DNA from 3 places in the Kitasatospora sp. NPDC058184 genome. Region 3 is predicted to be linked to each of the others. Evidence: riboswitches for the same ligand, from Rfam matches in the RefSeq annotation. Region 3 holds a riboswitch; each other region holds the start of a gene.
What was found. Region 3 has a riboswitch for S-adenosylmethionine ahead of ACFVXH_RS02340 (aminotransferase class V-fold PLP-dependent enzyme). Riboswitches for the same ligand answer to the same signal wherever they lie in the genome.
Positions count from the first base shown of each region.

Region 1: it holds a riboswitch for S-adenosylmethionine, as region 3 does, so the genes downstream of both, ACFVXH_RS15265 (IclR family transcriptional regulator) here and ACFVXH_RS02340 (aminotransferase class V-fold PLP-dependent enzyme) in region 3, are expected to answer to the same signal.
Region 2: it holds a riboswitch for S-adenosylmethionine, as region 3 does, so the genes downstream of both, thrC (threonine synthase) here and ACFVXH_RS02340 (aminotransferase class V-fold PLP-dependent enzyme) in region 3, are expected to answer to the same signal.

Region 1 covers NZ_JBHVVE010000007.1:46,377-50,572, reverse strand. The annotation lists gene ACFVXH_RS15275 (NADP-dependent oxidoreductase) at 1-57, shown strand, start outside; gene ACFVXH_RS15270 (threonine/serine exporter family protein) at 160-1,413, shown strand; gene ACFVXH_RS15265 (IclR family transcriptional regulator) at 1,597-2,310, opposite strand; SAM riboswitch class I at 2,513-2,654, opposite strand; gene ACFVXH_RS15260 (hypothetical protein) at 2,740-3,873, opposite strand.
Region 2 covers NZ_JBHVVE010000035.1:72,595-76,790, reverse strand. The annotation lists gene ACFVXH_RS38835 (trehalose-6-phosphate synthase) at 1-725, opposite strand, end outside; gene ACFVXH_RS38830 (glucosyl-3-phosphoglycerate synthase) at 786-1,823, opposite strand; SAM riboswitch class I at 1,935-2,071, shown strand; gene thrC (threonine synthase) at 2,088-3,368, shown strand; gene ACFVXH_RS38820 (MoaD/ThiS family protein) at 3,404-3,682, shown strand.
Region 3 covers NZ_JBHVVE010000001.1:510,874-515,069, forward strand. The annotation lists gene ACFVXH_RS02330 (rhomboid family intramembrane serine protease) at 1-701, shown strand, start outside; gene ACFVXH_RS02335 (Lrp/AsnC family transcriptional regulator) at 743-1,024, shown strand; gene ACFVXH_RS02340 (aminotransferase class V-fold PLP-dependent enzyme) at 1,028-2,410, opposite strand; SAM riboswitch class IV at 2,462-2,580, opposite strand; gene trpD (anthranilate phosphoribosyltransferase) at 2,689-3,765, opposite strand; gene ACFVXH_RS02350 (hypothetical protein) at 3,881-4,196, opposite strand, start outside.

The sequences.
Region 1 (4,196 bases), on a different contig from region 3:
GCCGAGGGCGAGACCGGCCGGGTCACGGGCAAGCTGGTCCTCACCGTCCGCCCGTAGCGGCGTAGCGGCTACCTGGACCCCGGGAGCAGCAGGCGCTCGGGAAGCGAACAGACCGGGGCAGATTCAGACCGAATCGGGCAGGGTGGGACGATACCTGCCATGCCTAGCAAGTCTCCATCGGTCCGGGACACCGACGCCCCGCCCGACCCGCTCTGCCGTCTCCTGCTCGACCTGGGCGAAGCCCTGCTGGGCGGCGGCCTGCCCGTCCATGAGGTCGAGGACGAACTCCGTGGACTGGGGCGGGCGTTGGGCGCCCCTGAGGTCCAGGTCGCCGCGCTGACCAACGGGCTGTTCGTGGCCCTGGACCCGGACGGCGCCACCAGGTTCCAGCCGCTCGGCGGCACCCTGCGGTTCGAGCAGACGGCCGACGTCCTCGACCTGGTGCACCGGCTGCGGGCGGGCGAACTCGACGGGCCGCGGGCGCGCGCCGAGCTGGACCGGATCCGGCGGGCGCCCGCCCGCTGGCCCGCGTGGGTGGCGGACTTCGGGGCGCTGCCGGTCGGGGTCGGGGTCTGCATCTTCCTGCAGCCGGTGGCGGCGAACGTGCTGGCCGCCGGGCTCGGCTCGCTGATCGTGGTGGGCCTGACCGTGCTCGCCCGGCGGCGGCCGCACCTGCGGCCGCTGCTGCCCGTCACGGCCGGCTTCCTGGTCGCGCTGCTGGTCCTGGCACTCGCGCGGGCCTCGCTGCTGGACGGGCCGCTGCGGACGATCGTGGCCACCCTGGCGATCCTGCTGCCGGGCGGACTGCTGGTCACCGGGCTGTCCGAGATCGCCGCCGGCGCGGCCAACGCGGGCACCGCCCGGCTGGTCTCCGGCGCCGTGCAGCTGACGCTGTTCCTCGCCGGGGTGGCCGCGGCCGCCACCGCGATCGGCATGCCGTCCACCGCGCTGGCCAACGTGCAGGTGGCCAAGCCGAGCTGGTGGGTGATCGCGCTGGGGCTGGCGATCGCGGTGGCCGGGGTGGTGGTCAACGTCCACACCCCGCCCTCGGCCATCCCGTGGATCGTCGCGGTAATCGCGGTGAGCGTCACCGCCCAGGTGGCGGTGGGGTCGGTGCACGGCGCGGCGATCGGCGGCCTGGCCGGTGCCGTCGCCGCCGCGGTCGCGGCCACCCTGGTGCACTGGCTGCCGGGCGGTCCGCTCTGGCAGGTGCTCTACCTCCCGGCGTTCTGGATCGTCGTGCCGGGCTCCTTCGGTCTGCTGAACACCGCGCAGATCGAGGTCGGCAACGGGGCACAGTCGCTGCTGGCGGCCGTCTCGGCGGTCTTCGGGGTGTCGATCGGCACACTGATCGGCGCGGTGATCAGCCGGATCCCCCGCCCCAGCCTCACCGGCCTGCCGCACCGGGCCTGAGCCGGTCGGAACCAGGCCCGAGCCGGGCCCGAGCCAAGCCGGACCCGGGACCGGTACGGGCCGGAACCGGGCCCCGGGGCGCGCGGAGGTGCGCCCCGGAGCCCGGAGTCTCGGAACCCGAGGTTCGGAACCCATGACCAGGGAACCCCGGAACCTCGGAATCCGAGAGCCTCGGAGCCCCCGTCAGGGCTGGCGCAGGGCCTCGGTGAGCCGGTGGGCCGCCTCGACGACGGCCTGGGAGAGCTGGGCGCCGGGGTGGCGGCTGAGCCGTTCGATCGGCCCGGAGACCGTGACGGCGGCCACCACCCGGTTGGACTGGCCGCGGACGGGCGCGGCGACGGAGGCGACCCCGACCTCGCGCTCGCCGACGGACTGGGCCCAGCCGCGGCGCCGCACGCCGCTCAGCGCGGTGGCGGTGAAGCGGGCCCCCTGCAGGCCGCGGTGGAGGCGCTCGGGCTCCTCCCAGGCGAGCAGGATCTGGGCGGCGGAGCCGACCTTCATGGGGAGGGTGACCCCCACCGGAACGGTGTCGCGCAGGCCGGTGAGCCGCTCGGCGGCGGCTACGCAGATCCGGACCTCGCCCTGCCGCCGGTAGAGCTGGGCGCTCTCGCCGGTGGCGTCCCGCAACTGGGCGAGGACCGAGCCGGCCGCGGCCAGCAGCCGGTCCTCGCCGGCGGCCGCCGAGAGCTCGCCGAGGCGGGGGCCGAGCATGAACCGGCCCTGGACGTCCCGGCTGACCAGGCGGTGGTGTTCGAGTGCGACGGCCAGCCGGTGGGCGGTGGGCCGCGCCATGCCGGTGGCCGCGACGAGGCCGCCCAGGGTGGCGGGCCCGGCCTCCAGGGTGCCGAGGATCGAGGTGACCTTGTCGAGCACGCCGACGCCGCTCGTGTTCTCCATGGGATGGGTACTCCAGTCTCAAGGCCCGGGAGCAGCGGGTCCGCGCTGCTCACGGCGGCTCCTGGCGGGGAGCCGGGGGGTGTGGTCAGCGAGGACAGGCCGGAGAAGTCGGCCGATTGCCTGCGCCGGGCACGAGACGGGTACGCGAAAGGACCGGGGCGGGAAGCGCCCGGGCGAAGGACAGCACAGAGAGCACCGTGTCTCCTCATCTTTCCCGCGCCACAGTGGCGACAGGCCGGAGTTGGCACTGCCCCCGCCAACACGGCGCGTACTTCGGACGCCGGGTCGAACGGGGAGTTGCCGGGGCTTCGTAGGGCCGGTCCCTCCACCCCTCTGGATGATTCGCCAGGAACGATACAAGACATCCGGGGCGGGTCGGCAAGTCCCCCCGCCCTCGACCCGCCCTCGACCACGCCCCGCGGGGCCGGCTCAGCGGTGGCGCGGCCCCGACAGGCCGGTGCACGGGGCCCCGTCCGGGCTGCCGGGGAGGGTCGCGTCCCAGGCGTGCAGGGCGGCGAGGGCGGCGGTGCGCTCGCGGTCCGTGGGCCGGGTGCCCTCGGGGCCGAGCAGGTAGTCGGCGACCGGGGTGAGCAGCAGGGTGGCGTCGCCGGCCGGGAGCAGCAGCGCCTCGTCCCACTGGTGCCGGATGACGGTGCGGCGCAGCAGCGTGCCGTGGCGCGGCGAGGTGCCGTGGCACGGCGGGGTGCCGGCAGAGGTCCGGCGGCGGAGTTCGGGGGCGACCTCGGCCTCCAGGACGGTGCGCACGTCCCGCAGGGCGCCGAGCGGCACGTGCTCGGCGGCGAGGTCGAGGAGGGCGGCGGCCTCCGGGGCGAGCCGGTAGGCGGCGACCACCGCGGCGGTCTCGACGGGCTCGAAGGGCTGCCCGGCGAGCCGGGCCACGTCGATCACGTCGCCCGCGAGGAAGGTGCGCCCGAGCCCTTCCTCGGCGAGGGCGATCAGGCATTCGACGTGGTCGTCGGCGGCCAGGTAGGGGCGGACCGGGACGGTGGCGAGGTCGCCGGGGAGCGCGGCGGTCGCGACCCGCACCTGGTACCACGGGTCGAGCAGCGGGTCCCCGGCCGGCCAGCGCAGGGTGACGGCGGTGTGCCGGGGGCGCTCGCCGAGCAGGGTGACCTCCACGGACTCCACCGGGTGGTCGGTGACCAGCCGGTTGACGGCCTGCCAGAGCGAGGCCTCGGTGGGGCTGACGAGGCTGAGCTCGGCCAGCGGCCGGGGCAGGTCGGGCGGGTAGTAGCCGGCCAGCGGCAGGTCTCGGATGGGGCGGACCCCGGTGGCGTCGGCGAGGTCGCGGGCGACCCGGGCGTAACACTCGACCCGGTCGCGGGCGCGCCGCAGCTCGTCCCGGGCGTGCGCGCCCATCCGGACGTCCTCCCGGGCGAGCGCGGCGAGCACCAGGTACGGGAGGTGGCGCTCGCCCCGGGCGCGGTGGAGCAGTTCGACGGGTCCGCAGGCCGGGTCGACGTCGAGCAGGCGGTGGAGCAGGTCGGTGTCCAGTCCGCCCTGCCGGTCCGTGGCCCGGTCGGTGCTCAGGTCCGTGCTCAACGCCGTACTCGGTTCCGCGTTCGGATCCGCTTTCCGGCCGGTGCTCAGGTCGCTGTTCCGGTCCGTGTTCATGGGCGTCCGCCTCCGAGAGCCGTGGGGGTCGCCGGTCGGCGGCCGGGCGACCGGGGACGTGGCGGGTCCGGCGGTGATGGGCCGGGCCGACTGCGGGCGCCACATCACCGATTGTGGCGACGGCCGATCAACACCGGATCACCACCGGGTCGACGATCTCTCGACATCCCGCCAGGTCCCGTGGGTTGATAGGGACTCACCAATTCGGGGGTGGCACGTGCGGGCGGGGGCGAGCACATGAAGCGGGCAGG
Region 2 (4,196 bases), on a different contig from region 3:
GTCGCGCCGAGGAGGTCCTCGCAGCAGGCGGCGAAGGCGCGGGCCCAGCGCTGGGTCAGGAAGCCGGCCCGGTCGGCGCCGAGGATGCCGGTGAGGACGGCCCGGGCGACGTCGTCGGGCAGCATCCGGTAGTACTCCGGCGGGGCCCAGGGGGTGTGCGAGAAGTGGCCGATCCGCAGGTCGGGGCGGGCTTCGCGGAGCAGGGCCGGGACCAGGGAGAGGTGGTAGTCCTGGACGAGGACGGCGGCGTTCGGGGCGGCCTCGGCGGCGAGGGCTTCGGCGAAGGCCTCGTTGTAGGCCCGGTAGGCGGCCCATTCGGTGCGGAAGGCGGCGTCGAAGGAGGGGGCGGTGGGGGTCGCGTAGAGCAGGTGGTGGACGAACCAGAGGGTGGAGTTGGCGACGCCGTTGTAGGCGCGGGCGAAGGTCAGCGGGTCGATGTCCAGCATCCGTACGGCCTGGCCGCCGACCTCGTGGCCGGCCAGGTCGAGGCGGCCGTGGGGTGCCTCGGCGGCGGCCCTGCGGTCGGAGTCGTCGAGGGCGGCGCAGACCCAGACGGCGTTCGGGTCGTCGATGGCGGAGAGGCCGGAGACCAGGCCGCCGCCGCCGCGGCGCAGGGTCAGTGTGCCGTCGTCGGCGGTGCTGAAGGACACCGGTCCCCGGTTGGACGCCACCAGGACGGGGGCGGTGCCGGTCACGCTCGAACGGTTGGTCGTGAGATCGCCCATGGTTGGCATGTTGCCGTGGGGTCGGCGTGGCAAACCCGTGCGGCCCGTCGAAGAGAGGCCCTAATGGCGGGCGGCGTACTCGGGGAGGGTGTGGATCGGGGGGCGTTCGAGGGCGGTCACCGGGTGGGTGTGGGCGGTGAAGGCGCGGGTTTCCGGGTCGCGGGTGAACTGGGTGAGGTGGGGGTGGACGAGGTCGGCGGAGGCCTTGAGGCGGTGGGTGCGGTCGAGGCGTTCCAGGGCGGTCCGGTAGATGGTGGCGGCCATCCGGCCGAGGGCCTGGCCGTCCTGGTGGCGGTGGTGCCGGACGCCGACGTCCACCTGGGCGAGGGCGTCCAGGCCGGCCAGCTCCAGGGCGTCGACCAGCAGGCCGAGTTCGACGCCGTAGCCGGTGGGGAAGGGCAGCCGTTCGAGCAGTGAGCGGCGGGCCGCGTACTCGCCGCCGAGGGGCTGGACGAAACCGGCGAGTTCCGGCCAGTGGAGGTTGAGCAGGGGGCGGGCGACGAGTTCGGTGACCCGGCCGCCGCCGGCTGGCAGGACGGCGCCCTCCGACTCCAGCGGGCGGTCGTACATGGCCTTGACCAGCTGGATGGACTCGTCGGTGAGCAGCGGGCCGATGATGCCGGAGACGAAGGCCGGGTCGAACTCGCGCAGGTCGGCGTCGACGAAGCAGACGATGTCGCCGTGGGTGACCAGCAGTGAGCGCCAGAGCACCTCGCCCTTGCCGGGGACGGCGGGCAGCCGGGGCAGGACGGCGTCGCGGTGCTCGACCCGGGCGCCGGCCTCGGCGGCGACGGCGGCGGTGGCGTCGGTGGAGCCGGAGTCGACGACGACGAGTTCGTCGACGAGCGGGAGGCGTTCCATCAGCTCGCGGCGGATGGTGCGGACGATGTCGCCGACGGTGGCCTCCTCGTCCAGGGCGGGGAGGACCACGCTGACCGTGCGACCGGTGCGCTCCTTGGCGTCGAGCAGGGTGCGGACCGGCCGGTCGGCCGCGCTCCAGGAGCGGCGGCGCAGCCAGGACGCCGCCTGCGGGAGGAGCGCGGGAGTCGGTTCGGCGGGCACGGAGATCTCCTCGGCGAGGTCGGTGGGACGGGTCATCTCGCTTGGCGGACGGTCCCGTTCAGGTTTGACGCCTTCGGATACAGTCTTCGTACAGCGGTCGGACCTTTGCACGCCGGGGTCTCCGTTGAGCACCACCACAATTTCACAAGCTCATCCAGAGGGACTGAGGGAACGGCCCGTTGACGTCCCGGCAACCTTCTCGCGCGGCTGTCTGTCGACAGGCCCCGGCGGGACAGGTGCCAATTCCGTCCCGTGTCGCGACCGCGCCACGGGGAAGATGAGGAGAGAGGCCTCGCCATCATGGCTATCGACACTGCCGCACCCGTTTCCGTCGACCTCGGCCCGGCCGCCGCGCTGTCCTGTCGCGAGTGCGGCACCCGCTTCCCGCTCGGCCCCAGCTTCGCGTGCCTGGAGTGCTTCGGCCCGCTGGAGATCGCCTACGAGTTCGGCAGCGAGGGCGCCGAGGAGTTGCGCAAGCGGATCGAGGCCGGTCCGGCCTCCATCTGGCGGTACGCGCCGCTGCTGCCGGTGCCGGCCGACGTGGCGTCCAAGCCGAACCTGAACCCGGGGTGGACCCCGCTGGTGAAGGCGGACAACCTGGGCCGGGAGCTCGGTTTCACCGCCCAGCTGCACGTCAAGGACGACTCCGGGAACCCGACGCACTCGTTCAAGGACCGGGTGGTCGCGTGTGCGATCGAGGCGGCCCGGGCGTTCGGCTACACCACGCTGTCCTGCTCCTCCACCGGCAACCTGGCCGGCGCGGTGGGTGCGGCGGCGGCCCGGGCCGGGTTCCGGTCCTGCGTGTTCATCCCGCACGACCTGGAGCAGGGCAAGGTCGTCATGGCCGGGGTGTACGGCGGCGAGCTGGTCGGCATCGAGGGCAACTACGACGACGTGAACCGCTTCTGCTCGGAGCTGATCGGCGACCCGGCCGGCGAGGGCTGGGGCTTCGTCAACGTGAACCTGCGGCCGTACTACGGCGAGGGCTCCAAGACGCTGGCGTACGAGATCTGCGAGCAGCTCGGCTGGCGGCTGCCGGAGCAGATCGTGATCCCGATCGCCTCGGGCTCGCAGCTGACGAAGATCGACAAGGGGCTCCAGGAGCTGATCAGGCTCGGCCTGGTCGAGGACCGGCCGTACAAGGTCTTCGGCGCCCAGGCGGAGGGCTGCTCGCCGGTGTCGGCCGCGTTCAAGGCCGGCCGGGACGTGATCAAGCCGGTGAAGCCGGACACCATCGCCAAGTCGCTGGCGATCGGCAACCCGGCCGACGGCCCGTACGTGCTGGACATCGCCCGCCGTACCGGTGGCGCGGTGGAGGACGTCACGGACGCCGAGGTCGTGGCGGCGATCCGGCTGCTGGCGCGGACCGAGGGGATCTTCGCCGAGACCGCGGGCGGGGTGACCGTCGGCGTGCTGAAGAAGTTGGTCGAGACCGGGCAGCTGGACCCGGCCAAGGAGACCGTCGCGATCAACACCGGCGACGGGCTGAAGACCCTGGACGCCGTCTCCGATTCCGGGATGACCGCCGTCATCCGCCCGACGCTGGACTCGTTCCGCGCCGCCGGCCTCGTGTCCGCCTGAACCACCCGATAGGCCCCGCCCCCGCTAGGAGAGTCATGAGCGCCACCGTCCGCATCCCCACCATCCTGCGCACCTACACCGACGGCGCCGCCGAGGTGACCGCCGAGGGTGCCACCCTGGCCGAGGTCGTCGCCGACCTGGAGAAGAACCACGCGGGCATCGCGGCCCGCGTCCTGGACGACACGGGCAAGCTGCGCCGCTTCGTGAACGTCTACGTGAACGACGACGACGTGCGCTTCGCCGAGGGTCTGGCGACCGAGATCAAGGACGGCGCCAGCGTCTCGATCATCCCGGCGGTGGCCGGCGGCTGCTGAGCCGACAAAGCAGAACCCGCGGTCGCCCGCGCGTACGGAAATCCGTTCTCCGTATGCGCGGGCGACCGCTCGCATTCCGGCGGGAATATTTCCGGGTCGAGTCGGAGTAGAGTGTGGCTCGGCTGGGAACAGGGTTTCCCTTTCGGCCCCCGCAGTGCTCGGCCCGGGGGCGTCCGGCCGCCGGGGGCGGACCGTGAAACATGTCAGGCAGATGTCAGAATTCGCGCGGGCATTTGAGTAATTCGTCCGCTATGTCCGGCGTGGAATGCCGAGATTATTCCGATTCGATCCGTCCTGTCCCTTGACGCCTTGGCGGAATTACCGGCGGTTGGCCCTGTTGCAGAGGGCGTCGATCCGGATACATTCAGCGGCGGTCGACGCAATCACCCGCTCACCGGAGGCCGCCCGGCGTTCCGCGCGGATGGTTGCGGCGTGCACGGCTGCGCCCAGGGGGGGTTCCCCGGGCCGGCCTTCAACCAACCCGGGCCCGCGACCTGCGGGCACGTGAAGGGCC
Region 3 (4,196 bases):
TCGCCCTCAACACCCTGGTCTTCCTGCTCGGCCCGGCCGCGGGGCTCAACCCGCTGTACGGCACGGGCCAGGCCCGGGTCTGCGCGGAGCAGCGGTACGAGCAGCGCTGGGGCGCCGTCCCGGCCGAGGTGCTGGCCGGACGGCCGCTGACCGCCGGACAGCTCGCCGAGGCCCCCGACCCGGTCCCCGGCTGCCCGGCCGCCCCGACCCCGGGCAAGCGCCCGGCGCTGTCCGTCCTCACCGGGCTCTTCCTGCACGCCGGCTGGCTGCACCTGCTCGGGAACCTGCTCTTCCTCCAGGTCTTCGGCCCCACCGTCGAACGCCGGCTGGGCCGGGCCCGGTACGCCGTCTTCTACCTGGCCGCCGGCAGCCTGACCACGTACGGCTTCGCGCTCGCCGAGGCGCACTCGCCGAACTCCACCCGGGTGCTCATCGGGGCCTCCGGGGCGATCGCCGCCGCCCTCGGCGCCTACCTGCGCCTCCACCCCCGGGCCCGGGTGACCACCCTCGTCCCGCTGCTGTTCTTCCTGCCGCTGCGCTTCCCGGCCTGGCTGGTGCTCGGCCTCTGGTTCGTCCTGCAGTGGTGGTCGGTGCACGCGGCCGGCCCCGGGGTGGCGTACCTGGTCCACGTGATCGGCTTCTCGGCCGGGTTCCTCTACGCCTGCACCGTGGTCCGCCACCCCCCGCGACGACCGGGCTGACGCCCGATACGCTGGCGGCACCCCACAAAGGAGCCCGAACTGTGATCACCGCCATCGTCCTGATCAAGACCAGTGTCGACCGCATCCCGGAGATCGCCGAATCCATCGCCGCCATCGACGGCGTGAGCGAGGTCTACTCGGTGACGGGGGGCTACAACCTGGTGGCGATGGTGCGGGTGCGCCGGCACGACGACCTGGCCGAGGTCATCCCGGGCCGGCTCAACAAGGTCCCGGGCGTGGCCCACACCGAGACCCAGATCGCCTTCCGCACCTACTCCCAGCACGACCTGGAGGCCGCTTTCGCCCTCGGCCTGGACGAGTAGCGGTCAGCCCTCGGCGCGCCGACCCCGCTCGACCTGCACGGTGGCGACGCAGCGCCCGCCCTCGTTGCGGTAGTTCCACGCCGCGCCCTCCGTGACCAGCTCCCGGACGGCGGTCAGGAAGCGGTCGACGTGCTCGTCCGGCGTCCCGGCGCCGAAGCTCACCCGGATCGCGTTCAGGCTGCGCTCGCCCGGCAGCGACGGCTCGGGCGCACCACACTCGGACGGTGCCTCGTCCTCGTCGCCCAGCAGCGTGCGCACCAGCGGGTGGGCGCAGAACAGGCCGTCGCGCACCCCGATGCCGTACTCGGCGGACAGCGCGGCGGAGAAGTGCGAGCTGTTCCAGTCCCGGACGACGAAGGACAGCACGCCCACCCGGGCGGAGCCCTCGCCGAACAGGTTCAGCACCTTGACCTGCGGGATCTCGGCCAGCCCGGCCGTCAGCCGGGCGATCAGCTGCTGCTCGCGGGCCTCCAGCCCGTCGAAGCCGGCCTCGGTCAGCGCCCGGCAGGCCGAGGCGATCGCGTAGGCGCCGATGACGTTCGGCGAGCCGGCCTCGTGCCGGGCCGGGCCGGTGTGCCACTGCACGGCCACCGAGCCGTCGGCCTCCCGGGCCACCGTCCGGGTCGCCCCGCCGCCGGCCAGGTACGGCTCGGCCGCGTCCAGCCAGTCCGCCCGGCCGGCCAGCACCCCGGCGCCGAACGGCGCGTAGATCTTGTGGCCGGAGAAGGCGATCCAGTCGACGTCCAGCTCGCGCACCGAGACCCGGTGGTGCGGCGCCAGCTGGGCGGCGTCCAGCACCACCCGGGCGCCGTGCCGGTGCGCGGTCGCGGTCAGCTCGGCGACCGGCCACAGCTCGCCGGTCACGTTGGAGGCGCCGGTGACGCAGAGCAGCCTGGGGCCCTCGGGCGTCTCGGCGAGCGCGGCGTCCAGCGCGGCCACCGCCTCGGCCCGCGAGCGCGGCGCCCGCAGGTAGGTGACGTCCAGTCCGGCGTGCGCCCAGGGCAGCAGCGAGGCGTGGTGCTCGGTCTCGAAGGCGAACACCCGGGTGCCGGCCGGGACGGCGGAGGCCAGCAGGTTGAGCGAGTCGGTGGTGGCCCGGGTGAAGACCACCTGGTCGCCCTCGCGCAGGTCGAGGAACTCGCCGACGGTGCGGCGGCTCTGCTCGAACAGGTCGGTGGACAGCTGGGAGAGGTACCCGGCCCCGCGGTGGACGCTGCCGTAGTACGGCGCGTAGGCGGCGACGTCGTCCCACACCCGCTGGAGCGCCGGCGAGCTCGCCGCGTAGTCGAGCGCCGCGTAGCCGACCTTCTCACCGCTGGCGAGCGGGACCTGGACGTCGGCGCCGAGGACGGCGAGCGGGGTGCGGATTTCGGTGGCCAGAGACATGGGGATGCACTCCTTCTGGGGCAAGGGACCCCGGGAGTGCTAGTCGTCGGGCGTCCGCGCTTGTCGCACGGACGGCTTGCCGTGACGACCCGGTCCTCACCCAGGGCACCCCGCCACGGACGGAGGGTTGCCGGACAGCCAGCTGGGGCTTGGCGCTGTCACTCATGACCTGGCGAAGACTCTAGGCCTGGTCCACCGGGTGGTCAAACGGGCATCCAGCATCCGGACAGCACGGGAGCCCGCGTCGGCGTACCGGCACGGGCTCCCCAACTGCCGCCTCAGGCCCGGCTGGTGGCCTCCGACCAGCGCCGCAGCAGGTCCTGCGCGGCACCGGAGTCGATCGCCTTCGCGGCCCGCTCCATGCCGGCCGCCAGCTGCTCGGTGAGCGGCGCGTCGCCCAGCTCCAGCGCGACCAGCGCCGCCGCCGTGTTCAGCAGGACGGCGTCCCGCACCGGCCCGTGCTCGCCGGCCAGCAGCCGCCGCGCGACCTCGGCGTTGTACGAGGCGTCCGCCCCGCGCAGCGCCTCGATGCCGACCAGCTCGATGCCCACGTCCCGCGGGTCGAAGGTGGACTCCGTGACGACCCCGTCGCGCACCAGCCAGACCTGCGAGGTCGTGGTGATGGTCAGCTCGTCCAGCCCGTCGTCGCCGCGGAAGACCAGCGCCGTGGCGCCCCGCCGGGCCAGCACCCCGGCGATCAGCCCGGACAGCCGGGTGTCGAAGCAGCCGATGGCGTGCGCGGTGACCTTGGCCGGGTTGGTCAGCGGGCCGAGGATGTTGAAGGCGGTCGGCACCCCGAGGTCGCGCCGCGCGGTGGCGGCGTGCCGCATCGAGGGGTGGAACTTCGCCGCGAAGCAGAAGGTCAGCCCGACCTCCTCGGCCACCTCGGCGACTCGCCGGGGGGAGAGGTCCAGCGCCACCCCGAGCTTCTCCAGCACGTCCGAGGAGCCGCTGGTCGAGGAGGCCGACCGGTTGCCGTGCTTGACCACCTTGGCGCCGGCGGCCGCCGCGACGATCGCCGACATGGTGGAGATGTTGACGGTCTTCGCCCGGTCCCCGCCGGTGCCGACGATGTCCACCGCCGGGCCGGGGATCTCCAGCGGCTCGGCGTGCGCGTACATCGCGTCGACCAGGCCGGCGATCTCCTCGACCGACTCGCCCTTGGCCCGCAGCGCGATCATGAACCCGGCCACCTGGACGGGGGACGCCTCGCCGCTCATGATCCGGTCCATCGCCCACGCGGTGGACGAGCGGTCGAGGTCCTCCCCCTGCAACAGTGCCGCCAGGAGGTCCGGCCAGGTGCGGACCACCTGCGCGGGGTCGCTACCGCCGTTCGCAGGGTTCACGTTCACCATGGCTGACTCCAGCTGTTGTCGGTTCCCCGCTCCGGGGACGTCCGTACGGATGGAGCCAGCCTATCGAGCGGAGCGCCCGCTTCTACCCCTGTCTTTCCTACTCCTGGCGCGGATTTCAGCGGACGGCCGGAGTCCGCTTCGCCAGCCGGTCCCGCAGCAGGGCGGCGACCGCCCCGGCCAGCGCCACCGGCTCCACCGGACGGGAGATCGCGGCGTCGGCCCGGCTCCAGGCGGCCAGCCAGGAGTCCTGCGGCCGGCCGATCAGCACCAGGACCGGCGGGCAGCCGTAGATCTCGTCCTTGAGCTGGCGCCCGAGGCCCAGCCCGCCGGCCGGAACGGCCTCGCCGTCCAGCACGCAGAGGTCCACTCCCCCCTTCTCCAGTGCCTTGAGCACCGCGGGGGTGGTCGCGCACTCCAGGTAGGACAGTTCC